3 regions of the Lysinibacillus sp. NPDC097195 genome follow, and region 2 is predicted to be linked to each of the others. Evidence: riboswitches for the same ligand, from Rfam matches in the RefSeq annotation. Region 2 holds a riboswitch; each other region holds the start of a gene.
The links. Region 2 has a riboswitch for S-adenosylmethionine ahead of metK (methionine adenosyltransferase). Riboswitches for the same ligand answer to the same signal wherever they lie in the genome.

Region 1 (10,197 bases), 1.2 Mb from region 2:
TAAACATTGAAAGGGAGGATACTATGGGAGACAAAATTGTAGGTTGCCTGTTTTTAATTATTGCAGCTATTTTAGTTTCAACTCAGTATATTGTTACGGCTATCAGTGTCTCAAATTTAACGTATGTAGGTCAGGAAGCTTTCTATAACTCTTTTTTTGATTGTGGCTATGTATTATTTCTTTTCTGTATCGTTTTCTTTATCTTAGGTATTCTTTTATTGGTTAGAGGGTTACTTTGCATAAAATCAATGAAAAATAGTGTACATAGTTTAACAAAACCCCAATGGTAATCAAACCATTGGGGTTTTACTAATATTAATACTGAAATCTATTTCGAGTAGCTAGCAATATACCGATAGCCGGCACGGTACAAATCAGCATGGCTGCAAAGGCTAGACCAGGGGAAATTTCATACAAATAACCGCCTAAAAATGTAAGAATAGCGGTACTTAAACCCATTGCCAGTGCTGAATATATGCCTTGTGCATTGGGTATTTGCTCTTTAGGTAAGTTTTTCGTTAAATAGCCGATAAAGGCATAGTGTGCAAGGGCAAATGATAGGGCATGTAATACTTGGGATACAATAAAAACCCAAACGTTTGGAAACAGGAAAATTAACAGCCATCGTAATGACGAGCCACTAGCTGCTAACAATAAGAGTGAAGAAGAGCGCCATTTCGTAAACAGTGTATCAGCCTTCATGAAATATAATATTTCACAAATGACCGCAATGTTAATAATCATGCCCATATAAAATGGATCGACTTGTAAATCCTCTAAATAAATATAGCCATAGCTATAATAGGAAGCATGTGCACCTTGTAATAAAATAACGATAAATAGCACAATCGGAAAACCTTTAATTGCCCATAATGATTTCATCGAAAGCGACTTCGCTCGTTGTTCTTTCGTTGGCACAATCAGTAACTCTTTTGGGGTAGCCATTTGTTGCATTAATAACATACCAATAATGCCTACAATCATACTCCAAAAAATAATATCCTTCCCAAACACCCCTGTTAACATACTAATAATGAGTACCGCGATTACAAAGCCAAATGATCCGTATGAGCGACTTTTACCGTAATGGACGTTGCCATGTTGGACAAGCGTTGCGGCACTACTTTCCACTGCAGGCAATAAGGCTGGATAAAAAACACTGAATAAAATCGTCACAATAAGAAGCGCAGAAAAACTAGAACTCGGCATGTAAAGTAAAGCTGTCAGCAATGCGCCAAGTGCTAAAATGGTCGTAAGGCGTTTATTGTGTACGTATTTTGCTAGGAGCGGAAAGAGAAATAGATTGGACGTTGCACGAGCTAAAAGTCCACAGCCCATTACGACACTCGCTTGAGACACAGTTATATGCTTTGCATCGACTAACCAACCTGTCCAATATGGTAAGAAAATACCCCATGTAAAGAAAAATGCAAAGAAATTTTGAGAAAGCCATCGTTGATTATTCATAAAAATTGGTACCTCCATTTAACTATGTTGAATAATAGCATGTTCCTCGCTACAATAATGTGAGATATCTCATATTTTGAAGAGGAGTTCAATAAAAATGCAAAAACTTACAGGTGAAGAACGATCTTACTATATAGAAAACTTTCAAATTGATGATTTCTTTTCTTTTGACATTCATCCATTTATTGAAATATGTAAATTTGACAAGGGAGAATGGATTTTTAAGGAAGGCTCTTTTCCAGATCGGATGTACTATATGATGGAGGGCAGAGCAAAACTGTATATGACGCATAAAAATGGTAAGGTTTCCTTAATTGAATATATACAGGCACCATGCTTTATGGGGGAAATTGAATTACTCAATGAGGCGAGATATACAAAGGGGATTCAAACCGTAACAGAAACCATTTGTTTATCAATTGCCACGCAAGGATGTAAAGAAATGTTGTTAGCCGATGCAGCATTTTTACGTCGACTATGTGTATTTTTAGGGGAGAAAGCTTCCAAGATGACATCAAAATACACGCAAAATCAGGCTTATCCACTTGAAAATCGATTGGCGGCTTTTATTCAGCTATCCTCTGACAAAGGTGTTTATAAAGAAAAACATACGGAAATTTGTGAGTACTTAGGTGTATCGTATCGTCATTTGTTATATGTGCTTGCTCAATTTTGTGAGGATAATATTTTAGAAAAACGAAAAAATGGCTATCATATTGTCGATGAAAAACGGCTTTCTCAATTAGCGCAAGAAATTCTATAAATCGTACTTTCATTGTACTCACTTTTTTTAATCAACCAGCGAGCGATTTGCTTCTCACTATGGTAATAGGTAAGTGCTTCGTTCATATCACGGTCATTTATTGGGTTTGATAAAGGCATATTGGTAGGTCCAGGTATTTTTTCCCTTGCTCGTTCATTACCAAGGTGCTTGTTCGCCTCAGTTAGAATTCGCTTATTAATAAAAATTCCGTTATCTTTGGGATTTACCAAAACGACTGTTTTACATAGTGAATAACAATGATTTTTCACTCGACATGCCCCCTTTATTGTTATAGATATTGTACAAGACCTATAGACAAAAAAGTCTTCATTTTCCGCGCTTTTACGAAAACTTAATAGTTCTAAGCCATTTTTAGAAAATTGTAACCGTATTCATGCCATTATAGTATTGAAATCATAGCAAACTTGTATAATTTCTTGGCAAAAATACGTACTCAAACTATTGTGAATTTTTCTAACTCAAAGTATTATTGTAATTAGATTTAACGTGAAAGTATTCACATTGTTACGTTAATATGAGGAGGAATTTTAATGAGTGCAATTCGAGTAGGTATTGTCGGTTATGGAAATTTAGGGCGCGGTGTTGAATTTGCTATTTCGCAAAATCCAGACATGGAATTAGTAGCAGTTTTCACACGTCGTGATCCTTCAACAGTGAGCGTTGCAAGTAACGCAAGCGTATATTTAGTAGATGATGCTGAAAAATTCCAAGACGACATTGATGTAATGATTTTATGTGGAGGTTCTGCAACGGATTTACCAGAACAAGGACCACATTTTGCGCAATGGTTTAATACAATTGACAGTTTTGATACGCATGCGAAAATTCCAGAATTTTTCGAAGCGGTTGACGCTGCAGCACAAAAATCTGGTAAAGTATCTGTGATTTCAGTAGGTTGGGATCCAGGTTTATTTTCATTAAATCGTGTTTTAGGTGAAGCTGTATTACCAGTAGGTACAACATACACATTTTGGGGTGACGGCTTAAGTCAAGGTCACTCAGATGCAGTTCGTCGTATTGATGGCGTTAAAAATGCAGTACAATATACATTACCAATTAAAGATGCTGTGGAGCGTGTTCGCAATGGTGAAAATCCAGAGCTTACGACACGTGAAAAACATGCACGTGAATGTTGGGTAGTACTTGAAGCTGGTGCAGATGCAGCGAAAGTAGAGCAAGAAATTGTGACAATGCCAAATTACTTTGATGAGTATAACACAACAGTAAACTTTATCTCTGAAGAAGAATTTAATGCTAATCATACAGGTATGCCACACGGTGGTTTTGTTATTCGCAGTGGAGAAAGTGGTGCTGACGATAAACAAATTCTAGAATTCTCTTTAAAACTTGAAAGTAATCCAAACTTTACGTCAAGTGTACTGGTAGCTTATGCTCGTGCAGCACATCGTTTAAGTCAAGCGGGCGATAAAGGAGCAAAAACAGTATTGGATATTCCATTCGGTCTGTTATCTCCAAAATCTGCTGCGCAATTACGTAAAGATTTATTATAATTAAAAAGCAAAACCCGGTTATCTAAGATGATAATCGGGTTTTTATTTATAGAAGGGGTTGAGAAAGCGCCACACACGAGGGTGGCATCGACACAAAAAATAGTGAAGTCGCCACGAGAGATAGTAAAATCGCCAGTAAAATCATCAAATGTGCTACAAAAGCTACCAATTTTTTCACGACACTTCCCATAATCCCCACATAACAGTAAAATAGAGTAGGTTAGGGGGATTCTATTTTGAAAGATCAACGCTTTAAAATTGCGCATCGAGAGGCGCTCATTGGCATTGGACTTGTTATAGTTAACTTTGCTATTTGGTACGGCTTTGCATATGGCTTAGGCTCGGGGGATCCATCAAAATATACGTATATTTTAGGCTTCCCAGCTTGGTTTTTCTATAGTTGTATCGGTGGAACTGGATTTATGATTGTATTAATCTGGCTCGTCCTGAAGTTCTTTTTCAAAGAGGTACCATTTGAGGAAGAGGAGGTGGATGAATAATGCATTGGCAAGTCATTTTTCCGCTCCTATTATTTCTAATTATTATTTTTGGTATTGGTATTTGGGCCAATAAGCATGTCCGTTCATCAAATTCATTTTTACAGGAATATTTTCTTGGTGGTCGTGAAATGGGCGGCTTTATTCTAGCGATGACGATGATTGCTACATACGGGAGTGCAAGTAGCTTTATTGGAGGTCCAGGTGTCGCTTATAACAAAGGGCTTGGCTGGGTGCTATTAGCAATGGCGCAACTACCGGCAGGTTACTTTGTGTTAATGATTTTAGGCAAGAAATTTGCCATTATTGCTCGCCGTTATCAAGCAATTACATTAATTGATTTTTTACGTGAGCGCTATAAAAGTCATGTTATTGTAATTTTAGCTGCCATTAGTATTATTGTCTTTTTATTTTCTGCAATGATGGCACAGTGGGTCGGGGGAGCACGCTTAATTGAATCGTTAACAGGTTTAAATTATACAGTGGCACTCTTTATATTTGCTGCTTCGGTATTAATTTATGTCATTATCGGTGGCTTCCGAGCGGTGGCATTAACCGACACAGTACAAGGTTCCATAATGGTTATTGGAACGGTTATATTACTCATTGGGACAATCGTTGCAGGTGGGGGAATTGATCAAATTATGACATCCCTTGTTGCAGAAAATCCAAAATTAGTGACGCCATTTGGTGCAGAGGGTGAATTAACACCTTTATATGTCTCTACATTTTGGATTTTAATTGGGGTTGGTGTCGTTGGGCTTCCACAAATAGCCGTTCGTGCGATGAGCTATAAAGATTCTAAAAGTATGCATTTAGCCATAATAATTGGCACCATTGCTATAGGGACGATTATGTTCGGCATGCATTTGATTGGTGTGCTAGCCCGTCCAGTAATTCCTGGTATCGAAATTGGCGATAAAGTGATGCCGCTCTTAACACTAAAAGTTTTACCGCCATTTTTAGCAGGCATTGTACTAGCAGCACCAATGGCAGCGACAATGTCAACGGTAAATGCATTACTTATGTTAGTTAGTTCAACAGTCGTGAAGGATATTTATTTAAATTACGTGAAACCAACGGCTAATGACGGAGAAATTAAACGTGCTAGCTTTATTGTCACGACAGTAATTGGCTTGGCTGTTGTTGTTTTTGCGTTAAATCCACCAGATTTATTAGTTTGGCTTAATTTATTTGCCTTTGGTGGTCTAGAAGCGGTCTTTATTTGGTCAGTCGTCCTAGGTTTGTATTGGAAAAAGGCTAATAAATACGGTGCAATTGCGTCTATGATAACAGGCATGACATTCTACATTATCATTGATCGCTTTTATCCAACAATCTTTGGCATGCATACGGTGACAATACCGATCATAGCATCCTTAGTAATCTTTGTTATCGTCAGTTTATTAACGGCCAATAAATTTAAGGATGAAGATTTATTTATCTAAATGCTAAGCACCTTGAGTGATACAACACTCGGGGTGTTTTTCTTTAAATAAAAAAAACCGCTAGCAAGTTATATGCTAACGGCGTTCATTTTAATAAAATACTTTATCAAGATTATATTTTGCACGGAATGTGTTAATCGCATATGTTTCGTAAATTTCACGTTCCATTGGATCATCAATTTCGTACACTTCAATTTTGAAAATTTCATCACGGTATTTTTTCATCGGTGATACATTATCTTCAAAATGCTTTTTAATACGTTGACGGATTTTACGAGCTTTCCCTACAAATAAAAGTTCATTTTTTTCGTTGTAGAATAAGAAAATACCGCCTTTTTCACGCGTGATTTTATGGAAATCAATAAAACCATGGAAAGGTGGAATTTCTACATCCCCTGGTTTTAATACTTGCTCGCGTTGGCGAATTACTAAGTCTGGTTTTGGGAGTTCAATTTTAATCAAAATACTCACGTTCCTCTCTGTTACTAAAGGTATATGTTAACATAATACCTTCATGATTACCATTAAGATTTAATTGTTTCATTATTTTGCTTCTATGCTTTTTATTATAAGGCATAAAATAAACGATATGAAGTAATAAAGTTATACTAGTGTTCAACAAGTAATAGGCTTTCATTCATTTAATCACAAAATATTCTATGTATTATTGAAATTCTTAATTGTTCATGATACAATTCTGTTTAATTGAATAATCTTATCAAGAGAAGCTGAGGGATTTGGCCCTATGACGCTTCAGCAACCTCTAACATTGTTAGAAAGGTGCTAATTCCACCAAAGGATTTTCCTTTGAGAGATAAGAGTGAACGTGATAATAATCCTTCTCATTCTTGCTCTTATGGAATGAGGGGGATTTTTTAATTTTACATAGAGAGATAAATTAAAGAAAAGGGGAATACAACATGCCAATTAATATTCCGAAAAACTTACCAGCTGGAGAACATTTACGCGAGGAAAAAATATTCGTAATGGAGGAAGACCGTGCAAAAACACAACAAATTCGTCCATTAAACATTTTAATTTTTAATTTAATGCCTGAAAAAGAAAAAACAGAGTTACAACTGCTACGATTGCTGGGGAATACCCCGTTACAAGTAAATATTACTTTTTTAAATACAGCGACACATGAATCAAAAAATGTGAGTAAATCACATTTACAGCTATTTTATTCGACATTTAAAGAAATTCGCCATCGTCGCTTTGATGGGATGATTATTACAGGTGCACCTGTAGAAAAAATGGCATTTGAAGAAGTGAATTATTGGGAAGAAATTTCGGAAATAATGGATTGGTCTGCGAAAAATGTTACATCTGTCTTGCATATTTGTTGGGGTGCGCAAGCTGCATTATATCATCATTATGGTATTGGCAAATTTGAATTACCAGAAAAATGTTCTGGTGTATATTCACATGTAATTACAGATTTAACGGTTGATCTTGTTCGCGGCTTTAGTGATTTATTTACAGCACCACATTCGCGCTATACATCGGTTTCAATCGACGAAGTACGCAATCACCCTGCATTGCGATTATTATCCTACTCAGAAGATGCTGGCGTATTTATTGTTCAGTCAAAGGATAATAAGAACATTATGATTACGGGTCACCTAGAATATGATGCAACAACTTTAGCTGATGAATATGGTCGTGATGTAGCAAAAGGGATTGATATTGCGGTGCCAGTTAACTATTTCCCGAATGATGACCCTACAAAAGAGCCGATTAATACCTGGCGCGCACATACCCATTTATTATTTTCGAATTGGCTTAACTACTATGTGTACCAAGAAACGCCATATGAATGGGATTTTGTAGACGAAATCGAATATCATATTTAAGATGGCACGATTTTTAATATAGTAAAAAAGACTCCAGTTTCTCAAGCGTTATTTGAGAAACCGGAGTCTTTATTTTTAACTTATTGCAAGTCTGTTGTCTTAGGATTGTTTGTTTTTTCAGGTGTAGTTTGTTCTTTAGGTTCCTCGGGTTTAGCCTGTTTTTTAGGTTCCTCGGGTTTAGCCTGTTCTTTAGGTTCCTCGGGTGTAGCCTGTTCTTTAGGTTCCTCAGGTGTAGGTTGTTCTTTAGGTACCTCAGGTGTAGTTTGTTCTTTAGGTACCTCAGGTGTAGTTTGTTCTTTAGGTTCCTCAGGTGTAGGTTGTTCTTTAGGTACCTCAGGTGTAGCCTGTTCTTTAGGTACCTCAGGTGTAGTTTGTTCTTTAGGTACCTCAGGTGTAGTTTGTTCTTTAGGTTCCTCGGGTGTAGCCTGTTCTTTAGGTTCCTCAGGTTTAGTTTGTTCTTTAGGTTCCTCGGGTGTAGCTTGTTCTTTAGGTTCCTCGGGGATAGCCTGTTCTTTAGGTTCTTGCGGTTTTATCTGCACTTTCGCTTCTTGTGAATTACTTGATGTATTTTGCTGATTTTGAGCATTTTTTATGTTGCGTATTTTAGCGACAATTAGAAGTAATATAGCTAGTAAAACAGTGAAGACAGCAGAATACAATGGCCAAATTTTTTGATTATAATTATTAGAGTGAACGATATTTGGATGGGCGATTTGTGCTAGTGCAATCATACACATGCCTAATGGTAATATAAATGGGCGAGAGTCTTTAATTTTGAGTACGTGTCCTAACCCAATGACAGTGGCATAAAAATAGATAAATGTTCGGATATAAATAGATATAATCCACATGATAGCCATAATAATTTCGATACGCTCAAAAAAATTACCGATAGAAATTCTTTGTGCTAGTGCATAGCTAGGAAATGTTTCAATGGAAGTATTCGTTGGCCCAATCACAAGTGTTGATAAGGCGATAATAATGATTAATACGCCCCCTCCAATTATGGTACCAATATAAAAGCCTTTTTGTGCTGATTTGATAACATTGACACTTGAAGGAAAAAACATGAGTAAGACGACAAGTGGAAATGAAAAAATACTCATAAAAGTTAATGTGCTAATTAATAATGGTTTTGTCTTTGTTTCAAAAATAGGTTGAATGTTTTCTATATTAATTTGTGGTGAAATACAAATCATAAATACAATGAAAATGAACATAAATATCGGAAATAGTAGTTCCGCAGAGCGTGCAAATACTTCAATGCCTAAATACGAGGCAAAGACAATAATAATCGTAAATAAAACAGCAAAGGATAAAGTTGGTGTCTCCGGCATAATTTCTGTTTGCATAAAACTACCGATAAAGTATAATAATTCACTCGCTGAAAAAAAGGTTAAAGATAGAAAACCTAGTGAGGTAAGTGTACCAAAGTATTTACCAAAAATTTTATTGTTAGCTTCGATAAATGATTTATCGGGCGTTTGATTTCCTAAAGTTATAAAGAGCTTAACTAATAATAAGCTTAAAAGTACACCAAGTGTTGCACCAATCCACGCATCTTGATGAAGTGCCTTTGTAATACTCGCAGGTACAATTAAAATGGCCGTTCCAATTGAATACAGAAGGGTAATGATTGTAAATTGTCTAGAGCTAATTATCTGTTTTTCCATCGTACACTACCCTTTCTGTTCAATTATTGTAAAAGTGAAAGTAAAAAGTTTCTAATAGGTGTAAAAATAAATGTAATGAAATCTAATGGGCTAGGGATATTCTTCTTTAAGCCAATCGCAATATTTAATACCGCTCCTATTGTCAGTATTAATGAAAAAACGACTATCGTTTTTTTTTCGCCCTTTTTCTTCAAAGGGGGAATGACTATATAAGCAATGATGAAAGTAACAATGATGATAGTAAGGGAAATAAACATCGAGAATTACTCCTTTGATTTATACAATAATGAATTTTGTATCGTTCCTAATCCTTGAGTCGTTACATGCACTTCGATGTTGACGGTTACATCTGGATAGATTGTTGACCATTCTTTTTTCATTTTTTTCCATTTTTGCGGATCTGCACGATGGAGTGCTTCACCAAATCCTAAAATATCGAGCTGATAATCTTGTTGAATAATTTTTAATGTTTTTTCCGTTTGTTCTTTAATTTTTTCTTCCGTCTTTTTATTAATTTTTTGAATGGCGTTGTCAGCTGTTAAATTCATGTCACAATTCACTTCGCCGATATTTTGTGTAATATCTATTGTTATCTTAATTTTAGGTTGACTATTTTTAAAAGTCCCTTTTATTTTAGAGGACGATTTTGTAATTTCTGTTGATAGATCGCCTCCTTTAGGGCAAGCGAGTACTTCTACCGTACTTTCAATTTTATTATTCAAATAATTATAGTAAATACTATCTTCTTCAGATAAAATGCCTACCAATTTATCATCTTTAAAGACAGCAATTCCAGCGTATTTTAAAATAACGGGTGTTGTAATTCTTTCGACATTGGTTTGATCTATTCCTAATTTCTTATCTCCCTGTATTTCTATTGCAGATAATACCGCACTTTTTTCCTGTCCACTTAGAGTATTCAGCAACTCATCGGTACTGACAGATAATGTGGAACCAAATG
Region 2 (10,197 bases):
TGCCAGGCACTTGTCATAATAATTAATAGGGAGGCATAAACTATTTAGTAAAGGAGAATGACTCATATGAGAAAATATATATATAATGTTGTCATTATATTATTTGTTTTGCAAATGAGTCATGTGCAAGTATTCGCAAATACTGAACAACCCAATATCGCAACAGCTAATTCAATAGAAACATTACAACAGCAAATTCAGAATGAAGTGATGCAATTATCAACTGAATTTGATATTCGATACACTGGTAAAACATCTGAATTAAAAGACCAACTAACAGCGCTTATAAAACATGCTATTACAGATCCATATATTTACGCCAATATTTCCAGTTTTCAATGGAAGTACGATGGCTATGCCAATAATATTGTCATTCAATTTCGTTTTACCTATCATATTACACAGGAAGAGGAGGCATTTGTAGAACAATCATTGACAACTATTGTTGCATCGATGCATGGACTAAGCGAACTGGAGAAAATACAGGCTGCACATGATTATATCGTCTTAACTTCTGAGTATTCAAAAGATAGTGTAGGAAGTCAATATTCCCCTTATACGTTGCTTACCGAAAACAAGGGTGTCTGTCAAGCCTATGCTTTAGTGCTTTATCGGATGTTAGAAATGCTTGGCTTTGAAGTACAATATGTACCAGGTAAAGTAGGAGAACAATTACATGCGTGGGTGTTAGTAAAGCTTGATAATGCGTGGTATCATGTTGACGTTACATGGGATGATCCTTTGCCAGATCATATGGGTGAGGTACGTTATAACTATTTCCTTGTATCTGATAAACAATTAGCGCAAGATCACACATGGGATTATGCAAGTTTTCCAGCGGCTACAAGTGAAAAATACGCAGATTGGCAGCAAAAAAGTAGGGTTGAAGTTCTGACAAAACCATTAATGAATGCTTTTAACATTAATAGGGGGCTAGCTTTGCTTGAAAACCGAACGTTTCTTTTAGAGCAAATAGTAGAGAAGACGCCTCTATTATCGAATAACGATCAAGGTAGCAGCAAGCCTGTTCAAATAGTTTTTAATATAGAAAATGAAAAAGTCATGTTAGAAAGCAACATGACCCTTCGTCCACTCATTGTGAAGACTAATGCGATAGTGGGCTACAAAAAGCTAAAAAGCTTTGTTAAGACTGAAAAGAGAATGCCACAAGAAAAATACGTCATAATAAAGGAGGTGTCCCCTATGCATTACGGGGCACCTCCTTCTTCAGGACAGTGTACTACTTTTGTTCATTTAGAGCAGTTTCTAAAGTCTTCATATTTTTCTTCATTAAAGTAAAGTACGTTTCATTATTTTTTACATCGTCGCTAGTTAATACACTTAAATTGTGCAATACAAGTGATTGCGCACCCACTTCTTTTTGAATGACCTCGGCTAATTTAGAAGAAACATTTTGCTCGAATAAAATATAATGAATATTTAAGTCATTTGCCTTATCAACGATTGCTGTTAGTTCTTTTTGGGAAGGTTCATTTTGTGAGTTTAAACCGGCAATTGGCACTTGTGTGAAGCCATATTGACCTGCGATATAACCAAATGCAGCGTGTGACACAAAGAAAGTTTTGCTGTTAGTTGCAGAAGCCATCGCTTTATAGTCGTTGTCTAAATCTTGTAGCTCTTTTACTAATGCTTCATAATTGGCTGTGAATGTTGCTTCTTGTGCTGGCATTTTTTTAACTAACGTATTTTTAATCGATAATGCTAAATCTTGACTAATAACAGGTGACAGCCATACATGTGGATCAACACTACCGTGCTCGTGATCTCCATCTTCGTCATGGTGATGATCTTCCTCCGTAGCGCCATGTTCATGGTCAGCTTCGTCTTCCTCGTCGTGCGAATGACCAGTGCTGATTGCTAATTGTTCATCGGAAAGTTCAGCTGCCGTAGCGACCATTGTGACATCCTCATTGGCTAATGTCTTTTTAGCATTTTCAACAAAGCCCTCTAAACCTAAGCCAATATAAAAAAATACATCCGCATCGGCTAATTTCATCATATCCTTTTGTGTAGGCTCGAAAGTATGCTCATTGGAGCCAGGTGGATAAATTGAAGACACTTCTACGTAGTCGCCACCGATACGCTCTGTAAAGTAACTTAATGGATAGACAGTCGTATAGACGGATAACTTGTCTTGATTATCCGCACTTTGTTTCGATGTTGATGATTTATCACCACAGGCAGCTGTAAATAGGGCTAGCACAGTAACTAAGAAAAATAGAAACACTTTTTTCATAATAATAGATACCTCTTTCAAATAGTAATGATTACGATTTGTTTTTTTAACAGTTACTATAATAACGCACATCAGAAAAAAGTACAAGAAAAAATGACCTCCGAAAATTAATTCTTTTTCGAAGGCCATTTTTCAGGCACAGGATCAAAGCCACCAGGATGAAGTGGTTGGCATTTTAATATGCGGATAACGGTTAATATCAGACCTTTAATAGCACCGTGTTTTTGAAAAGCTTCGAGTCCATAGGAAGAACAAGTTGGGTGGAAGCGGCACGTTGGTGGCGTCATAGGTGAGATGAATTTTCTGTAAAACTGAATGAGCCATATAAAGGGATATTTCATGCTTGACCATCCTTGTGATGTGTATTGGTTTGCTCAGGCTTAGCATCAATTGTTTGTGTAAAAAAATCGCCTTTTTTCTTGAGAATAACAATGACAGAGATGCCAAACATGAGCATCATCATCGCAATCATAATTATTATTGGTAATGGCACACCCATTGTATTCACTCCAAATTCTATTTAAAAGTATAAGAGATGTTACGACAACTTGTCCAAATTTGGACTATTCATCATGGTGATGGAAACTATTTTTCGGCTTGTCATCTACCGTATGTTTAAAGGCATAAGCACGGTTCACACTGACAATTGTAGCGATTGTTATCAACATAACAATAATAATGGCTAGTGTTAAGAGCGAGATTAAACTCATTGTATCACTCCGTTCTTATTCATTATACCTATTATAAATTAGAAGCTCTAGTTTAGTTGTGAAGGAAGTTTGACATTCCAGCGAATAAAACAAGCTCTTTGCCACCATACTAAGGAAAAAGGGGTGGTTTATATGGATCGTCAGCGTGTCTATTTTTCACTTGCCCAGAAAACGTATTATACAAATCCATATGAGGGACAATGGAATTTTGAGCTTAATGTAGATCGACAAGCATTGGATGTTTTTGAAAAAATATTTCAACAAATGCAAATGTTAGAAATTGCTAATGGTTGGCGCGCACAATTGCCCTATTTGCAATATCATTTGGACAGAGAAAATGATGAATTAGATTTACGTTTAAAGAAAATTTACGCTCTTATCCATGAATATGGGGATGACGATACAAAGGAATTTGTAGAGCAGCTCCCTTATTTTAATAAACGTGTCTAGCGAATTAGCTAGACATTTTTTTATTACAAAGGATAGAGCACTTATGCCAAACCTACGATAGCTAATTTTCAGGTGGTTAGTCAACTTATAAGTTGATTGTTGAGGATAATGTGCAATATCATAGTAGCAGGGCAATTCCAAAATCGATTACATATTTTGTATATGTCACTTTCGCAGAAGCATATATAATTGCTTAGGTTACTTATTGAAGTAGTGGGAGGAACTTTATATGACCTCGCAATTTACGAAATAATAAGACGAAGAACATAATGAATACATTCGTTACAATATAATACGAGGAGTGGATTAGAATGTTTTCATTTACAGATTTAAATGGTTACCAAGTGGATTTAAGCTTTACAAAAGGTGAGTTTCAAGTTGATCCGAAACACGTCCTTGTCTTTTTAAAGCATGAGCATAAATGGTTATGTACAATTCATAAGCGTCGTGGAGTGGAAGTACCAGGTGGGAAGGTAGAACCTGGTGAAACATTAGAACAAGCCGCTGTGCGAGAAGTATATGAAGAGACTGGCGTGCATGTGAAAAATCTTCGTTGGTTTGCAGAATACGCTGTTCACGGAGAAGTACTGTTTTGTAAAACAGTGTTCACTGCGCAATTTGTTAGTCAGGACAAGGTAGCGTTTGATTTAGAGACAGCGGGTATGGTCTGGCTCACTGATGAAGAATTTGCCAACCATCCAAATTTAAGCTTTCATATGAAGGATGAAGGCATGCTAAAAATGCTAGAGGAGCTGAAGCACGTTGACAATCAATGGTGAAATTGTTGAAAAACGTCCATACCCTTCACCAAATCCAGCTATTCGCTTAACGGAAATAACTTATGTATCACTTGGATTACGGGTCAAAGGCTTATTAGCGGAGCCTAAAGCAGAAGGTACATATGATGGTATTTTATATTTACGTGGTGGGATGCAAAGCATCGGTATGGTGAGGCCAGCGCGGATTGCACAGTTTGCCGCTCAAGGCTTTATCGTTTTTGCCCCTTACTATCGAGGGAATCGCGGTGGGGAAGGACGAGATGAATTTGCAGGACAGGATCGATATGATGCAGTACATGGAGTTGATGTATTAAAGCAGTTTTGCAATGATCATATTCATGTGTTTGGCTTTTCTCGCGGCGGTATTATGGCACTGTGGACAGCCATTTTGCGTAAGGATATCACATCGGTTGTTTCTTGGGCTGGTGTCTCTGATGCAACAGCTACCTATTGGGAACGTGCCGATATGCGTCGCATGATGAAACGTGTCATTGGGGGAACGCCTAATCGTGTACCGGAAGCTTATGATGCACGCACACCTTTATTTGAAATTGACCAGATTACAGCACCGGTACTTATTATTCACGGCTATCGGGATGAAAATGTTGATATTGAGCATGCAAGACAATTAGCATTTTACTTAGAGGATGCCAACAAAAAATATGAAACTTGGTATGATTACCGATTTGCACACCAGTACCCACCTGCGCAAAATCGTGAAACGGTGCGAGCATTGTGCGAATGGATGAAAAAACAGTAACCCGCTGAATTGTATGAGTGCCTGGCACTTTATGAGGCTCTAAATAATAAAAATCCAGGGTTCGTTCTGTGGCTGCAAGATAAGATGAAACCTTGTTATACTTGGTTTATTGCATCTGGTATCTTGGACATTGCCACAGAAATTACAGTGGATTTTTACTAATTTAGTATTGGGAATTGTGTGAGTGCCAGGCACCTTTTATTGGCACTTTTTATTTTACGTAGTTGCTTAAGAAAGATTGAATTGTTTCCCAGTAGGTTGTGCCTGCAACACTTTCAGCGCGCCCGTGTCCAGCACCTTCAACAAGAAGTTTTTCTTTTGGCACATTGGCCGCTTCAAATACTTCATCAAGCATAGAAGAAGGGACAAATGTGTCGTCACTGCCGTGTATAAATAGCATTGGTGTTTGTGATTTAGCCACCTGTTTAACTGTATCAGCTTCGCCAAGTGTATAGTCAGCTTTCATTTTTGTTACAGCTGATGCAAAATACATAATTGGAAAGGCTGGTAAATGGAAGATGGCTTTTAGTTGATATGAAAATTCTCCCCAAACAGAAGCATAACCACAATCTTCAATAATTGCTTTGACATTGGAAGGGAGTTTTTCGCCTGATGCCATCATGACAGTAGCACCTCCCATTGAAACCCCATAAAGAACAATTTCTGCATCATTTTGTGATTGAACAGTGTTGTCTATCCATGACACGACATCGAGTCGATCATGCCAGCCCATTCCAATATAGTCTCCCTCACTTTTTCCATGACCTCTTGCATCGGGAATGAGTACATTATAGCCCATATCATAAAAGTGTTTTGCATACTTAGTCATTTGTAAACCATCACTGGAATAACCATGGAAAATAAGGGCCCATTTATTTGTTTTATTTTCATTTAGAAGGGAATAGGCATGTAGCTTAAGTTGATCGACTGATTGTATAGTTGTTTCTTCATAATGACTGTTAAACCATTTTTCACGTGCCTCATTCTCTTTCACTTCTTTCGGGTTTGTAGCAATTAAATTATGTGGTGCATCGAGAACAGCTGATTTATCAGATTTTGGATTTAACGCTAGGTTATAAAAATAATTGCCAGCAATAAAACCAGCCCCAATAAACAAGATGATTAATGACATGACGACACCTATTAATATTTTGTATTTTTTGTTCATATGTATCCTCCTAAACCATCTATAATAGTGTTATTTTTATAGAAGAGGGGTAAAGAAAAAGGGAACGAATAAATCGTTCCCTTCGGCACAACATTATTTTAATGGACCACCAAGTTTAGTGATTGCTTCAGAAACATTTGAGAATTTCTTGAAGTTGTCATTGAATAAAGCAGCAAGTTCAGCAGCTTTCACATCGTAAGCGGCTTTGTCTGCCCATGCATCGCGCGGGTTTAGCACTTCTGATGGTACACCTTCAACTGCTGTCGGAATGTGTAAGCCGAATACAGCATCTTGAGTCGTTTCCACATTATTTAGTTTGCCATCGATTGCAGCACGTACCATTGTACGAGTGTATGAAAGTTTCATACGGCTACCTGTACCGTATTCGCCACCAGTCCAACCAGTGTTTACTAAGAATACTTGTGCGCCGTGCTCGTCGATTTTTTGCCCTAACATTTCAGCATAAACCGTTGCTGGAAGTGGAAGGAATGGAGAACCGAAGCATGTAGAGAATACTGGTTCTGGCTCTGTTACACCACGTTCAGTACCTGCAAGTTTCGAAGTGAAACCACTTAGGAAGTGATACATTGCTTGTTCTTTTGTTAATTTACTGATTGGAGGTAAAACGCCAAATGCATCCGCTGTTAAGAAGATGATTGTTTTTGGATGACCTGCAACAGATGGATCAACGATATTTTCAATAAATTGAATTGGGTAAGCAACACGTGTGTTTTCTGTTAATGAACCATCATCGTAGTCACAAACTCGTGTTTCAGGATCTACAGCTACGTTTTCTAGAACAGAACCGAAGCGGATTGCGTTGTAGATTTCTGGTTCTTTTTCAGCAGAAAGGTTGATTGTTTTTGCATAGCAACCGCCTTCAATGTTGAATACGCCATTGTCTGACCAGCCGTGCTCATCATCACCGATTAATTTACGGTCAGGATCAGCTGATAATGTTGTTTTACCAGTACCTGATAAACCGAAGAATAATGCCACATCGCCAGCTTCACCTACGTTTGCTGAACAGTGCATAGATAGGATGCCTTGTTGAGGTAATAGGTAGTTCATAATACCGAAAATAGATTTTTTCATTTCACCAGCGTATTCAGTGCCACCGATTAAGATAATTTTCTTTTCAAGTGATACAATGATGAATGTTTCAGAAGCTGTACCATCAACAGCTGGATCAGCTTTAAAGTTAGGAGCTGAGATAACTGTGAAGTCAGCCACATGAGAAGCTAATTCTTCTTTAGTTGGACGGATAAATAATTGATGGGCGAAAAGATTGTGCCATGCATATTCATTGATTACTTGGATGCTTAATTGTGAATCTTTGTCAGCACCTGCAAAGCCTTTGAATACGAATAATTCGTCACGTTCTTTTAAGTATTTAACTACTTTTACATATAAGTTATCAAACACTTCGGAAGAAATTGGTTGGTTTACTTTTCCCCAGTCAATTTGATCTTTTGTGCTTTCTTCTTCTACCGTATATTTATCTTTAGGTGAACGACCAGTGTATTTGCCAGTTTCTGCACGAACTGCGCCATCTACTGTTAACATAGCCTCACCACGAGATGTAGCTTTTTCCGCTAATTGTGGTACTGAAAGTTGAACGTTAATGTTCCCGCCGTTTAATAATTCCTTCAGTTCGTTTGCAATTTCTACTGAATTCATCGATTAAATACCATCCTTTTTTATAATATTCCCTCGTTATGAAGGAGTTTTTCTTAATTTCAAAAATAGTATAACACAATTGCCTTAATAATCTATACTAATTCAAAAATTATTTTCGAGTTTTGAATACTTTTCTGCAAAATGTCATAAAATAATTGACAACGTTCGACCTTTTACGTAAGATGGGAAATTGAACGGATACTCTTATCCCGAGCTGGTGGAGGGTCAGGCCCTGTGAAACCCGGCAACCTGCATGAACTATTCACGACATGCGCTGGTGCCAACCTGATGCAAGGGGATAACCCTTGAACGATAAGAGTGAAAGGTTATGAAGTCATTATTCCTTTCCTCATGTACAGTACGTGAGAAAAGGATTTTTTTTATTTTCATAATGAATGTAAAGGTAAGTATATACAATTCTTTCCTTATTATAATGACGGATCTTTCGAAATCCTCATGTTAAAAGCAACAACGGCTTGGAAGTTCAATCCTTTAGGAGCGAACTTGACATGGGTAATGAGTACCGTATTCATTTCGCAAATGTTATTTGTAAGAGTAATAGGAGGAAAACTAAATGACAAACCGTCGATTGTTTACATCAGAAAGCGTAACAGAAGGACATCCAGACAAAATTTGTGACCAAATTTCGGATGCAATTTTAGATGCTATTTTAAAGGAAGATCCAAATGCACGTGTAGCGTGTGAAACAACTGTCACAACTGGATTAGTATTAGTAGCAGGGGAAATTACTACTTCTACTTATGTAGATATTAAAGGTATTGTGCGTGATACTGTAGCAGAAATCGGCTATACACGCGGCAAATACGGCTTTGATGCTGAAAACTTAGCAGTACTAGTAGCAATTGGTGAACAATCACCGGATATTGCTCAAGGTGTGGACCAAGCTTTAGAAGCACGTGAAGGCTCAATGACAGATGCAGATATCGAAGCAATTGGCGCAGGTGACCAAGGGTTAATGTTTGGTTACGCATGTAATGAAACACCTGAATTAATGCCTTTACCAATTAGTTTAGCGCATAAATTAGCACGTCGTTTAACAGAAGTACGTAAATCAGGTGAATTAGCATATTTACGTCCAGATGGTAAAACACAAGTGACAATCGAGTATGATGAAAATAACATTCCAGTTCGTGTGGATACAATTGTTATTTCGACGCAACATGATGAAGAAGCAACTCTAGAGCAAATTCAAGCAGATTTAAAAGCATTCGTCATTGCACCAGTAGTACCTAATGAATTATTAGATGCTGAAACGAAATATTTCATTAACCCAACTGGCCGTTTTGTTATTGGTGGTCCAAAAGGGGATGCTGGACTAACTGGTCGTAAAATCATCGTGGATACATACGGTGGTTATGCGCGCCATGGTGGTGGTGCCTTCTCAGGTAAGGACGCTACAAAAGTAGACCGTTCAGCTGCTTATGCAGCACGTTATGTGGCGAAAAATATCGTTGCTGCTGGTTTAGCAGAACGTGCTGAAGTACAGCTTGCTTATGCAATTGGTGTAGCACAACCAGTATCCATTGCTGTTGATACATTTGGTACTGGTAAAGTAAGTGAAAGCGACATCGTAAAATGGGTGCGCGAACTATTTGATCTACGTCCAGCAGGCATTATTAAAATGCTTGATTTACGTCGCCCAATTTACAAACAAACGGCGGCTTATGGTCACTTTGGTCGTACTGACTTAAATGTACCTTGGGAAAATACGGACAAGGCTGATGCATTAAGAGCAAAAGCTAGTCTATAAGCTGTTTTGTAAAGAGCATTTTGTGAAAAGCGTGCGCAAATGTTTTATTGAAAGGGGCTGTTATAGTGCCCCTTTTTTATTTGCTTTTAGCAGAGCGGTTATCACAGATTTTAAAAGGCACTTTTATGAATGAGCTTGGAATATCAAGACGCAGTGTTAAGGCAATGAATAGCAAAAAAAATTCGCGTCTATCCTTTTACGCTAAGCATGCTAGCGCTTTATCTTGGAAGGGATTCGCGAATTTATTTTATCTCCAATATAACAGTGTTTGTTATGCAAGCAACTTACACCGAAATCGGCAGTTCTCACTACTTTAGTATCCATTATTTTTGAAGAGATTTGTAATATTGTCCTTTTTCTACGTATTCTCGGACGATACGTTCCATATCTGCTTTATCTTCAGCATTTAATTCTCGTACAACTTTAGCTGGACGTCCTAATGCTAAGCAATTAGGGGGAATAATTTTACCTGGAGGTACAAGACTACCCGCACCAATAAATGCACCTTCTCCTATCTCTGCCCCATCTAACACGATTGATCCCATACCGATTAACGCATTTTTTCGAATTGTACAGCTATGTAATGTCACTTGATGCCCAACGGTTACTTCATCTTCGATTA
Region 3 (10,197 bases), on a different contig from region 2:
TAATTTCATGTGTATTGTCAGCGACATTTTGCGGGTGCTCGTCATATTTATAGTTTTCCCAACGAGTACGTGCTAATTTGCGATATTTATTTGAAACACTACGATCAGCAATCAAGCGTGAGAAGCCTTTTTTTGCTTCTACAATATCGCCGAGGCGAAGACTTAATTCAGCATGTAAGTATTGAATACGTTCACTACCCTCTTGATTAGAAGCAAAAGATTTACTATAAAAATCTCTGGCTGCTTGTAAATAGTGAATTTCCGCTTCACTTTCATTTTTTAAACGATACAGCCAAGCTATTTTTAGTGCGATATTAGCCATTAAAAGCGCCTCTTCCATAGAAGCTTTTGCGACGAGATAGGCTAATTTGTAGCTAACAATGGCATCATCAATAGTCCGTTCCTGGCAGATGTTCATAGGTTTTTGGAGTTCTTTAATATACAGTTCGTCGATTAGTAGCATAAAAGGTCCGTACGTTCGTGTCATCGATTTATGGTAGGCATATCCGCAATGCGGGCATACGGCAACTTCATACAGCAGTGGATTTAAGCCTTCGTAAACAGGCATAAAATCAGATTGCTCTTCGACTACTTTAAAACGATTCGGACGTACCTTATAGGTTGTATATTGTTTTTTGCAAAATTTACAATCCACATTACTTTCGTAGTAGTAAATATTAAAACCCATATGAACCAACTCCTTTGCATCGAGTTTTTTTACATTTCTTTAGTTCTATTTAAATAGTGAAAACACTCGTTCAATATATGTAATGGAAATTTACTATTTTAGCTATTCTATGTTTTTAGTTTACGCCTTATCGACGGTAAATGTTTGCTTAAATATACTGGCAATAGTATTTATCGGTGGTTTATATGTAAAAGTTAAATAATTTAAATCTACTTTATTAAATTACATCTGACAGACCTAGAACCCTCTTTTTAAGAAAATTTATAAGTAGGTTTATTATAATATATGTAGGATTTTTTTACTATTCAATAATATGCTAATGCAAGAAAGAAATATTATTATTTATCAAGTACAATAAAAAGGGGTGATACCTATATTTTCCTAAAAGGAGCTTATAATTGAATGGACTGTAAAATTATATTTTTTGATGTCGATGGCACGCTCATTAATTATGAGGATGGTTGTATTGAAAGTAGTACAAAAAAGGCACTACAAAAACTAAAAAATAAAGGCATTCGATTAGTAGCTGCGACGGGGCGTCCGTTTTCTATGTGCCACACTTTGCAAGAATTAGGTATTGAAACATTTATTACGGCGAATGGTGCGTATGTTCAACATGGGGACCAAATAATTTATGCTAGTACTATCGCACAAGATATAGTAAAAAGTGTAAAAGCATTTGCTGATGACAATTATAATAGCTTGTCATTTTTCACCAATCAATTATCAATGAATGGAGTGCATCATCCTGCAACACTACAGGCTATGAAAGAGACATTATCTATAGCTGAATATCCTCCAATTGATGATAATATTTTAAATAAACAAGTTTATTTAATGTGTTTATATGTAAATAACCAGGACGAGAAAAAGTACATTACACAATTTCCTCATTTAAAGTTTGAAAGATGGCATCCAATGATTACAAATGTTTTACAAGTGGAAGTATCAAAATCCATTGCGGTTAAAGCCGTACTGAAGCATTTAAAGCTGCGGCCCGAAGAGGCAGTTGCTTTTGGTGATGGGGATAATGATATTGAGATGTTCAAGCAAGTTGGATATGGGGTTGCAATGGGGAATGGTAGCGTAGCATTAAAAAATATAGCTGATATGATCACGCTGAAATCGACTGAAGAGGGCATTGACTATGCACTGCAAAAGCTGCAGCTGATTTAGGTAAATACGATAAAGGGAATCATAGTAAATAACTGAATTTAGCAAAAAATAAAACTGTAAAGATTGTACAATATTACTATACATGTAATAATGAATAAATCTATGCAAAAATCATTTTAGAATAAATGGACTTTAAGTTGCTTATGTTAATGTAAGGACTAATAGAAAAATTTAGGCTTTAGGTGGGGTAGATCATGGTACATCATGTGCAATCTCTAATTGAACATTACGGGTATTTTGGCATTATACTGATACTAGTTGGAGGGATTGTCGGGTTGCCACTTCCTGACGAAATTTTTTTAACTTACATAGGATACTGTGTTTATCGTGAAAACTTAGAACATATTCCGACATTAATAAGTGCTGCTGTGGGCGCTGCGGGGGGCATTACACTTAGCTATTATATAGGCTATCGTTTTGGCTTACCGTTATTACAAAAATATGGACCTAAAATTCATATAACTACGCAAAAAATAGATTATACTAGAAAATTATTTAATAAAATTGGTCCTGTGCTGTTACTAATTGGCTTCTTTATTCCAGGTATACGGCATATCACAGCCTATATTGCTGCTATTAACAATTATCCTTATAAAAAATTTGCTGTCTACGCCTATGCCGGTGCTATCATCTGGACATTTACCTTCATTACGTTAGGGATAGTATTAGGAAATAAATGGCGCTATGTTGGCTTGTATTTATCTCAATACAGCCTGTATGCAATACTACTGTTTATAGTCCTACTGGTTATTGTTTACTTAATAATTAAAAAAAGAAATACGATGAAATAAAAAGGTCTGCTTCATTTGGAAGCAGACCTTATTGTTTATAATTAAGGCAAAATAGCAAATGAGCGCACAGGGAAACCAGATGCTTTCTCTGGCTTTGCCACAATATTAAAAATAACAGCTCCTTTTGTAGGTAGCTTATCTAAGTTGGTCATTAATTCAATTTGATATGTATCCTGATCTAATACAAAGTATTCGCCATCTAACTTGCCATTTTTGCGAAAATCAGCCGCTGAATCCGTGTCAAAAGTTTCGTGGCCGATAGCACTTATTTTCCGTTTTGAAAATAAAAATTGTAATGCTTCTAATCCCCAACCTGGAATATGGTTATGACCATCTTTGTCTTTATTACTGAATAAATCCTTGTCAGGCCAACGTTTACTCCAATCTGTACGCAGTGCAACAAACGTCCCTGCTGCTATTTCTCCATGCTCCGCCTCGAAATCTAAAATATCTTGTACGCTTAATGTGAAGTCATGATTCGCTTCAGCTTCCTTGGATTTATCAATGACAATAAGAGGAAGAACAAGTTCTTTTAATGCTAATTCGTCTAAATAACGAGTATCCCGAACGAAATGAATCGGTGGGTCGATATGTGTGCCATATTGCCCCGGAAACGTAAATTGTTGTGCGAGGAAGCCGTCATCATGAGTAAATAACGTTTCAAATTTTGCATCCTCAAACATGAAGAAGTGGGGTGAGTTAGGGCCGAATGTGTGTGTTAAGTCGATCCATTGTTTAGATTTTAATAGTTGTAATGCTTGTAAAAGTTCATTTGACATGATAAATCCCTGCTTTCTTTATTAGTAGTGGTGAAACAATTCCATCATGCAATACGAACAGCAAGAGGTACACCATGGCGAACGCCTACTTTGAGCACCGAGCTGCTTCCTTTACTATGCTCTGTTTTTCCGCTGTAGTCGCCGCCGCTCCATTACGCTCGTGATGATAGTTCAAAAACAAAAAAAGAGCCCTACTTGTAGAAGAGGACTCTAATGCTACTGAAGTCTGTCTTCTCATCTTTTTGCGAATATCGCCAATTGGAATTAGCACCATGCCTAAGACTGGTTGCTGAGACTTCGTAGGGCCAATCCCTCCATCTCTCTTGATAAGAAAAAATATATAAATATTCAGAAATATTAATAAGAAATACTTTAGCATAATTTAAAATAGTTTACAAGTTCGATAGGAGTGCATGGTTATAAAAATTACAACTCGGATATAGATTGCGATATAACTGGATTCTCTCATATTTTACGTTATAGTTTTTTGTTCTTTCAAAACGAGGCATAAGCTAATTTGATGTATAAATTTAGTCGTACATATCAAATAAGATAAAAAAACAGCAAATTAATACAAAGTTTTTGAGAAAACAAATAATTCAGATAATATAGTTTTTTTGTATTATTTTCAAATGGATAGTTAAATAACACTGATTTATCTCTTGATTATTGAATTGTTTTATATGATTATTTAGAATTATTATAAATAGATTTGAGGGGGTGTGATACGATGGCACAACAGATTCTATGTGAAGTCAATAACTGCACGTATTGGGGTTCAGGAAATAAATGTACTGCAGAGGCTATTTTCGTTGTTAGTCAAAACGGTCAGCGTGCATCCAATAGTGAAGAGACAGGATGCAAAACGTTTACACCTGAAGAGCATTAATGACGGTAGAAGCCGAGACTTAAGCAAAAAAGTGTTAGATTGATGACAATCAATCTAACACTTTTTTGCTTTGGCATTAATACTGAATGTTCTAGTATAACCAATATAGTTTTCAAGTTTAGTAGAAGGCTCTTTTCCATCACCAATACAACGTGACGGCTATACTACAGCATCCACCTTCTTTTAAGACAATACGAATATTGTCAGGTGTATATTTTGCTTCAAATTTCGTCGTCACACCGGCAGAGGAAATCAGTTTTTCGACCTCATCTTGTTTGGAAAGTTGAGCGGCATTTTTAAGATCATGTGCAAATTGTTCAGACCCTTCAATTTTCTCTGTCAGTAATTGAGCTTGTTGCATAATGGGCTGGATTTGCTTAGCGGACGTCTTAAACTTCAGTGTATTAATTGGCGGATACTGAGCGGGGGTTGTAGGAGATGTAGGCATCGCAAGCTGTCTAGGGAAATGATACGGTGAAGGCGGATTTACATTGCTCCAATTTGGATATTGGTTTGTATAAACGTAATACGGATAAGAATTGTAATACAGCGAAATTCCTCCCATCTATAGTCTAATAGCTTAGTGTATCTTATGTAGCGGCATACGGATTTGTGTTGTATATATAGGGATAAAAGGGAATTCAATGATAATAGTAGAATAAGTATTAGACACTTTAGAATTGGAGGTTTTCGGATGAATCGTTTAAATTTAATTACATTAGGTGTGAAAAATATGGTTGAATCACTAGCGTTTTATCGTGATGGGCTTGGCTTTGAGGTAGTGGTTTATGGAGATGAATCCAACCCTGATGTGATTTTTTTTAATAATGGCGGTACAAAAATTTCGCTATTTCCAATAGAGCGATTAGTTAAGGACATCAATGAAGCGAATCCACCAACAGTAGGCACGGGCTTTAATGGCATCACACTCGCCTATAATGGGAAGTCTAAGGAAGAAGTGGATGAAGTATTTTTATTAGCTAAAAATGCAGGTGCAAACATAGTAAAGGCGCCTGAAACTGTATTTTGGGGAGGCTATAGCGGCTATTTCCAAGATCCCAACGGTTTTTATTGGGAAGTTGCGCATGGAGATATGTGGGAATTTGATAAAAATGATATGCTAATTATTAAGAACTAGATAGTCAGCATGCTTTGATAAAGTTACTGTCAAAGCATGTTATTAATCGAGGAGATGGTAGAGTGAAGCCGTTTTGGGAGCAAGATTACTTAGCAGATACACATTACGCTTTTGGTAACCCAAGCGAGGAAGTCGTTGAATGGGCCCAAAGATTACAAGCGGGTGCACGCATTTTAGATATTGGATGTGGTGATGGTAGGCATGCAGTGTATTTAGCACAGCTTGGATTTGAGGTGGAAGCCGTTGATATATCAGAGGCTGGGATTGCCAAAATTAATCGATACAAAGCGTTGCACCAATTACATAACTTACATGCAGATGTTCAAGATATTACGACATATGAGTTTAATAACACCTATGATTGTATTATATCCCATGGCTTATTTCATTTTTTAGAACGACAAGATTGGCATCGACTTATTCAGTTAATGCAATCTCATACAAAGCAAGATGGTATCAATATTATTACCGTATTTACAGACGAAGTAGCTATTCCAGAAGATTTAGCTCCATTTGTCAAAGGGATATGTAAAGAAGGTGAAATTAAAGATTTATATCAGCAGTGGTCAATTGCCTATTATCGTTCCTATCAATTTGAGGATCAACATGACAATAATATTCGGCACTGTCATGCAGCGAATAAATTAGTCGCTGTTAAAAGGGGATGAAAACATAGCTGATTTTTCGGTTATTTTGAGGCTTCTGTATTCCATGAAGTATTGAAAACCTCGATTTTGTTAAGGATAACAAAAGAGGAGGTGTGATACGATGGCACAACAGATTTTATGTGAAGTCAATAACTGCACGTATTGGGGCTCTGGAAACAAATGTACTGCAGAAGCTATTTACGTTGTTAGTCAAAATGGTCAGCAGGCATCCAATAGTGAAGAAACAGATTGCAAAACATTTACACCTGAAGAGCATTAATGACGGTAGAGGCCGGGCACAAGAGAAGTGTTAGATTGACGACAATCAATCTAACACTTTTTTGCTATGCCGTGGATGTCCGCTTCGGCGGTTATACGCTAAAGTCGTAATTGGTACATATCTATTTTATCCTTCTTAAACAACAGGGCATGTGCATTTTTTACCTTTTCCTCGACATAATCGATTGAATAGTTTCCAAATGCGTCTGTCAAATCACCGATTGCTCTTGCTAAATTATCAATGACTGGAATTAACGTATCGAGCTCATTCAGTTCTTTCCCTGCGTTCATCTCATCCATAATTTCATGAGCAAGATGTTGAATTTCTCGAAGGCGTTTGTTTTCTGCTTGCATCATATCCTCCTCTAAGATCATCTTTTACACTGACTAAATATATGATGGATATTTCTCAATCATGAGTGTTTTTAAAATGGTAATATAAGGTTTGTCTGTTGATATCAAAAAGGAGGTTAGCTAATTGAAAAGAATTTATATTGTGAGACATTGTGAAGCCCAAGGGCAATCTTTACATGCCCCTTTAACGGATAATGGGCTTAAGCAAGCAGCGTATTTAGCAGAATTTTTTCAAACGATGCAAATTGATCGCATCATTTCGAGTCCTTTTTTACGCGCCATTCAATCAATCGAGCCATTAAGTAAAAGTACAAATAACCTAATTGAAATAGATGACCGGCTTTCTGAACGCATATTAAGCGTGGACAACTTACCGGATTGGTTTGAAAAACTACAAGGCACTTTTACTGATTTAGATTTGAAATATAAGGGTGGGGAGTCCAGTCGAGAGGCTATGATCCGCGTGACAAACGTTGTAAAAGAAGTATTAGAAAGTGCAACGGAACATACTGTTATCGTTAGTCATGGCAACCTAATAGCTTTATTGTTAAAGAGCTATCAGCGTGATGTAGATTTTCAGTTTTGGCAAAAGTTAAGTAATCCTGATGTTTACCAAATAAGCTATATGGGTCATGAAGCGGTTATTGAACGGATATGGAATGCCCAACCATAGAACAAAGAGCCGGACTACATTCGAGTAAATGCAGTCTGGCTTATTTTTAATATTGAAATGTAACGCGAACAACAGCACTGATAGTTGTTTGCCCTTGTTCAATAGGTGTTGTGAGCGACGAGTCAGCCATTGCCATCGATTTATAGAGCACAGGTCCGCTTTCGTTTTCTTCCACTATTTCTAGTGGTTGAGGCTGTAATGATAAATGCATCGTTTGTGCGATGGTGTTTGCTTTCATTTGTGCATTATGAAGTGCCAAGCTAAGGGCCTGCTGGTAGTATACATCGGCATGATCGATTTTGAACTGAATAGAGGAAATACGGTTAGCTCCATTTTCTACAGCTGTATCAATCACGGACCCTACAAGATTTGTATCTGGTACTTTAACAGTAATGGCATTTGTCACTTCATAGCCTGTAAACACCTGTTTCCCCTCTACATAATCATAAATGGGAGCAATCGTATAGGCAGTAGTTTGGATATTTTCCCGTGGAATGGTGAGTGCCAAGATGGATTGTAAGACACGATTCATCGTGCTAGCATTTTCTTGTTGTGCTTGTTGCACATTTTTTCCTTGCGTCGTTACTTCTATTTGCAATTGGACATAGCTTGCTTGCGCGACTATTTTTCCACTTCCAGTTACGGTCATAATTCGCGATGGATGGGGTGTTTGTGGATGGGCAAGTGAGTAATACATTTGAATTCCACCTTCCGACTGGTCCCTAGCATGTTTTAAATCATTTTTAATAATGCTTCTACGCCAGTCATGCCTGCGAATATACCTAGTTGCTCGGCTTCAAAGGTAACAGATTCTAATGGGGCTGTTAATAGCTCATCGATTGTTTTTACTCCAACCGCTCGACCAGCAACAATTTTTCGATCTAATAAGCGGCTATTTAAAAGTCCGACATCTAATGCACCACACATAATGTAGCCCGTATCATTAGAAATCGTTAGTAAGGTCGTTTTCGGTAAATGCACAACTACAGCAGTGAAAAAATGACCTTTAATCATAATAGGCTCAATTGTCACCATGAACATCACTCCTTTTCTCTCTATACATATGGCAATAGATAAAAAGGTGTTCGGTATTTCTACTAAAAATTGTTTGAGTGCCTGGCACTCAAACAATTCTGCTTGCTAAAGCGTAAAAAATCCACGGCGCTTTCCGCGGGCACGACGTAAGCCGCAACCCTCGCAGTTCGCACGGCTTGTTGCGTCATACGTTACGTGCGTTCCCGCAGGAGTCTACGTGGATAAATTACTTAGGACTTGTTGAATTGTGTGGAAATTGTATGTGTGCCTGGCACTCATACAATTATTTTGTGTAGGAGAGCATCGCAGTTTGTTTTATTTTTTTTAACGCTAGCTTCGCCTCATCTTGCGTAGAATACTCAAACATTCGATATGTATTTTGTTCAAAAACAGTAATAACCCACATTATAAAAATCTCCTTTAAATAGCAATTTGTATTATAACAGTTGTTGTTTTATTTGTTATTGTTATATATCAGTTATGCATTTTATTGTACACCGATTTTTTAAAAAATAAAGGGCTGAATGAAAGGTTTCACATTTCGTTCAAAAATTGACGCTTCGTTTATCAAAGTTATTTAAGAATAAAAAAGTTAGGGGATAGATTTATCCAAACGAGTTATTAAATATGGTTTTGCTGTTTGATTAATTATTTTTCAACATAATATTTCACATGGCATAAGTAAAATCAGGCAGTCGTTTAGTAGTATAATTCAGTGGCTTTCGTAAATAGTAAGATGAGCTGTAATATGCAATAAAACATGGGAGGTGATACTGTGATACGTAAAAATGTATTGTTTTTGACGGCTTGCATTTTATTCATTTCAATAGGTTTTATAGGAATGACTACCTCTGCAGAAAAAGGGCGAAGTGAATATGAGGAGACCGGTGAAGTAGTGTGGGATATTAATACAAAAGATAAAATTGTTGCGTTAACTTTTGATGATGGCCCACATCCTAAATACACCTCAATGATTCTCGATGTTTTAGCTAAGTATGAAGCAAAGGGTACCTTTTTTATTATTGGTCAAAATGCAGAAAAGTATCCAGATGTTGTTTCGCGGACTTATAATGAGGGACATGAATTAGCCAACCATACTTACACTCACCCGTTTAAAGTTTCAATCCCTAAATTGCAGGAGGAACTACAGCAGACAAACCAAATGATTACAAACATTACTGGTTATTCGCCTGTACTATTTCGACCTGTAGGTGGTAATTACAACGAAAAGATGATTAATACGGTTGTAAAAGATGGTTATAAAGTAGTCATGTGGTCTTGGCATCAAGACACACAAGATTGGAAAGAACCAGGCACAGGTAAAATCGTGCAGAAGGTTCTCGGTGGAACAAAACCAGGGGATGTTATTTTATTTCATGACGGAGGCGGCAACCGCACTCAAACAATTAAAGCCCTAGAAGAAATCATACCAACCTTAAAAAAACAGGGCTATACATTTGTAACGGTATCGGAATTAATTGAACGCAAACAGCAACAAGAGAAAATTCAATAAAAAATAAGCCATTTCAAATAATGAAATGGCTTATTTTTCTCTATAAGAAAAGGATATTCTAGGTATTTATAGATTAGAAAAATAATAAAGGTGCTAATGCAATACCGGCAATTGCCCCAAATGCGAAACCAATGCCAAGTCCAGCGCCAAATCCTGGTCTAAAGCCCCAACCCCAAAATCCTAAGCCATATCCTCTATTTTGTCTATCAGGTAGAATCCATACCTGGTTTCTATC

Region 1: it holds a riboswitch for S-adenosylmethionine, as region 2 does, so the genes downstream of both, metA (homoserine O-acetyltransferase MetA) here and metK (methionine adenosyltransferase) in region 2, are expected to answer to the same signal.
Region 3: it holds a riboswitch for S-adenosylmethionine, as region 2 does, so the genes downstream of both, ACIQXI_RS19150 (cyclase family protein) here and metK (methionine adenosyltransferase) in region 2, are expected to answer to the same signal.

What each region holds. Positions count from the first base shown of each region.
Region 1 covers NZ_JBIWDP010000001.1:1,184,193-1,194,389, reverse strand. Annotated here, with positions in the region: gene ACIQXI_RS06140 (hypothetical protein) at 24-290, shown strand; gene ACIQXI_RS06135 (MFS transporter) at 316-1,467, opposite strand; gene yeiL (transcriptional regulator YeiL) at 1,565-2,230, shown strand; gene ACIQXI_RS06125 (hypothetical protein) at 2,206-2,499, opposite strand; gene ACIQXI_RS06120 (diaminopimelate dehydrogenase) at 2,782-3,762, shown strand; gene ACIQXI_RS06115 (YhdT family protein) at 3,999-4,262, shown strand; gene panF (sodium/pantothenate symporter) at 4,262-5,707, shown strand; gene ACIQXI_RS06105 (nucleotide excision repair endonuclease) at 5,798-6,169, opposite strand; SAM riboswitch class I at 6,420-6,528, shown strand; gene metA (homoserine O-acetyltransferase MetA) at 6,628-7,563, shown strand; gene ACIQXI_RS06095 (GerAB/ArcD/ProY family transporter) at 7,644-9,236, opposite strand; gene ACIQXI_RS06090 (hypothetical protein) at 9,260-9,493, opposite strand; gene ACIQXI_RS06085 (Ger(x)C family spore germination protein) at 9,500-10,197, opposite strand, start outside.
Region 2 covers NZ_JBIWDP010000001.1:13,220-23,416, forward strand. Annotated here, with positions in the region: gene ACIQXI_RS00095 (transglutaminase domain-containing protein) at 67-1,299, shown strand; gene ACIQXI_RS00100 (metal ABC transporter solute-binding protein, Zn/Mn family) at 1,241-2,257, opposite strand; gene yidD (membrane protein insertion efficiency factor YidD) at 2,365-2,598, opposite strand; gene ACIQXI_RS00110 (hypothetical protein) at 2,595-2,756, opposite strand; gene ytzI (YtzI protein) at 2,821-2,967, opposite strand; gene ACIQXI_RS00120 (transposase) at 3,100-3,417, shown strand; gene ACIQXI_RS00125 (NUDIX domain-containing protein) at 3,729-4,196, shown strand; gene ACIQXI_RS00130 (alpha/beta hydrolase family protein) at 4,180-4,956, shown strand; gene ACIQXI_RS00135 (alpha/beta hydrolase) at 5,168-6,124, opposite strand; gene pckA (phosphoenolpyruvate carboxykinase (ATP)) at 6,218-7,804, opposite strand; SAM riboswitch class I at 8,006-8,123, shown strand; gene metK (methionine adenosyltransferase) at 8,379-9,575, shown strand; gene ACIQXI_RS00150 (gamma carbonic anhydrase) at 9,899-10,197, opposite strand, start outside.
Region 3 covers NZ_JBIWDP010000005.1:171,475-181,671, reverse strand. Annotated here, with positions in the region: gene ACIQXI_RS19165 (DUF2225 domain-containing protein) at 1-688, opposite strand, end outside; gene ACIQXI_RS19160 (Cof-type HAD-IIB family hydrolase) at 1,091-1,864, shown strand; gene ACIQXI_RS19155 (DedA family protein) at 2,059-2,655, shown strand; gene ACIQXI_RS19150 (cyclase family protein) at 2,697-3,434, opposite strand; SAM riboswitch class I at 3,666-3,767, opposite strand; gene ACIQXI_RS19145 (DUF1540 domain-containing protein) at 4,165-4,323, shown strand; gene ACIQXI_RS19140 (YuzC family spore coat inner layer protein) at 4,463-4,888, opposite strand; gene ACIQXI_RS19135 (VOC family protein) at 5,018-5,461, shown strand; gene ACIQXI_RS19130 (methyltransferase domain-containing protein) at 5,524-6,129, shown strand; gene ACIQXI_RS19125 (DUF1540 domain-containing protein) at 6,230-6,388, shown strand; gene ACIQXI_RS19120 (group-specific protein) at 6,487-6,741, opposite strand; gene ACIQXI_RS19115 (histidine phosphatase family protein) at 6,866-7,414, shown strand; gene ACIQXI_RS19110 (SIMPL domain-containing protein) at 7,461-8,111, opposite strand; gene ACIQXI_RS19105 (YunC family protein) at 8,147-8,449, opposite strand; gene ACIQXI_RS19100 (hypothetical protein) at 8,733-8,855, opposite strand; gene ACIQXI_RS19095 (polysaccharide deacetylase family protein) at 9,291-9,962, shown strand; gene ACIQXI_RS19090 (hypothetical protein) at 10,036-10,197, opposite strand, start outside.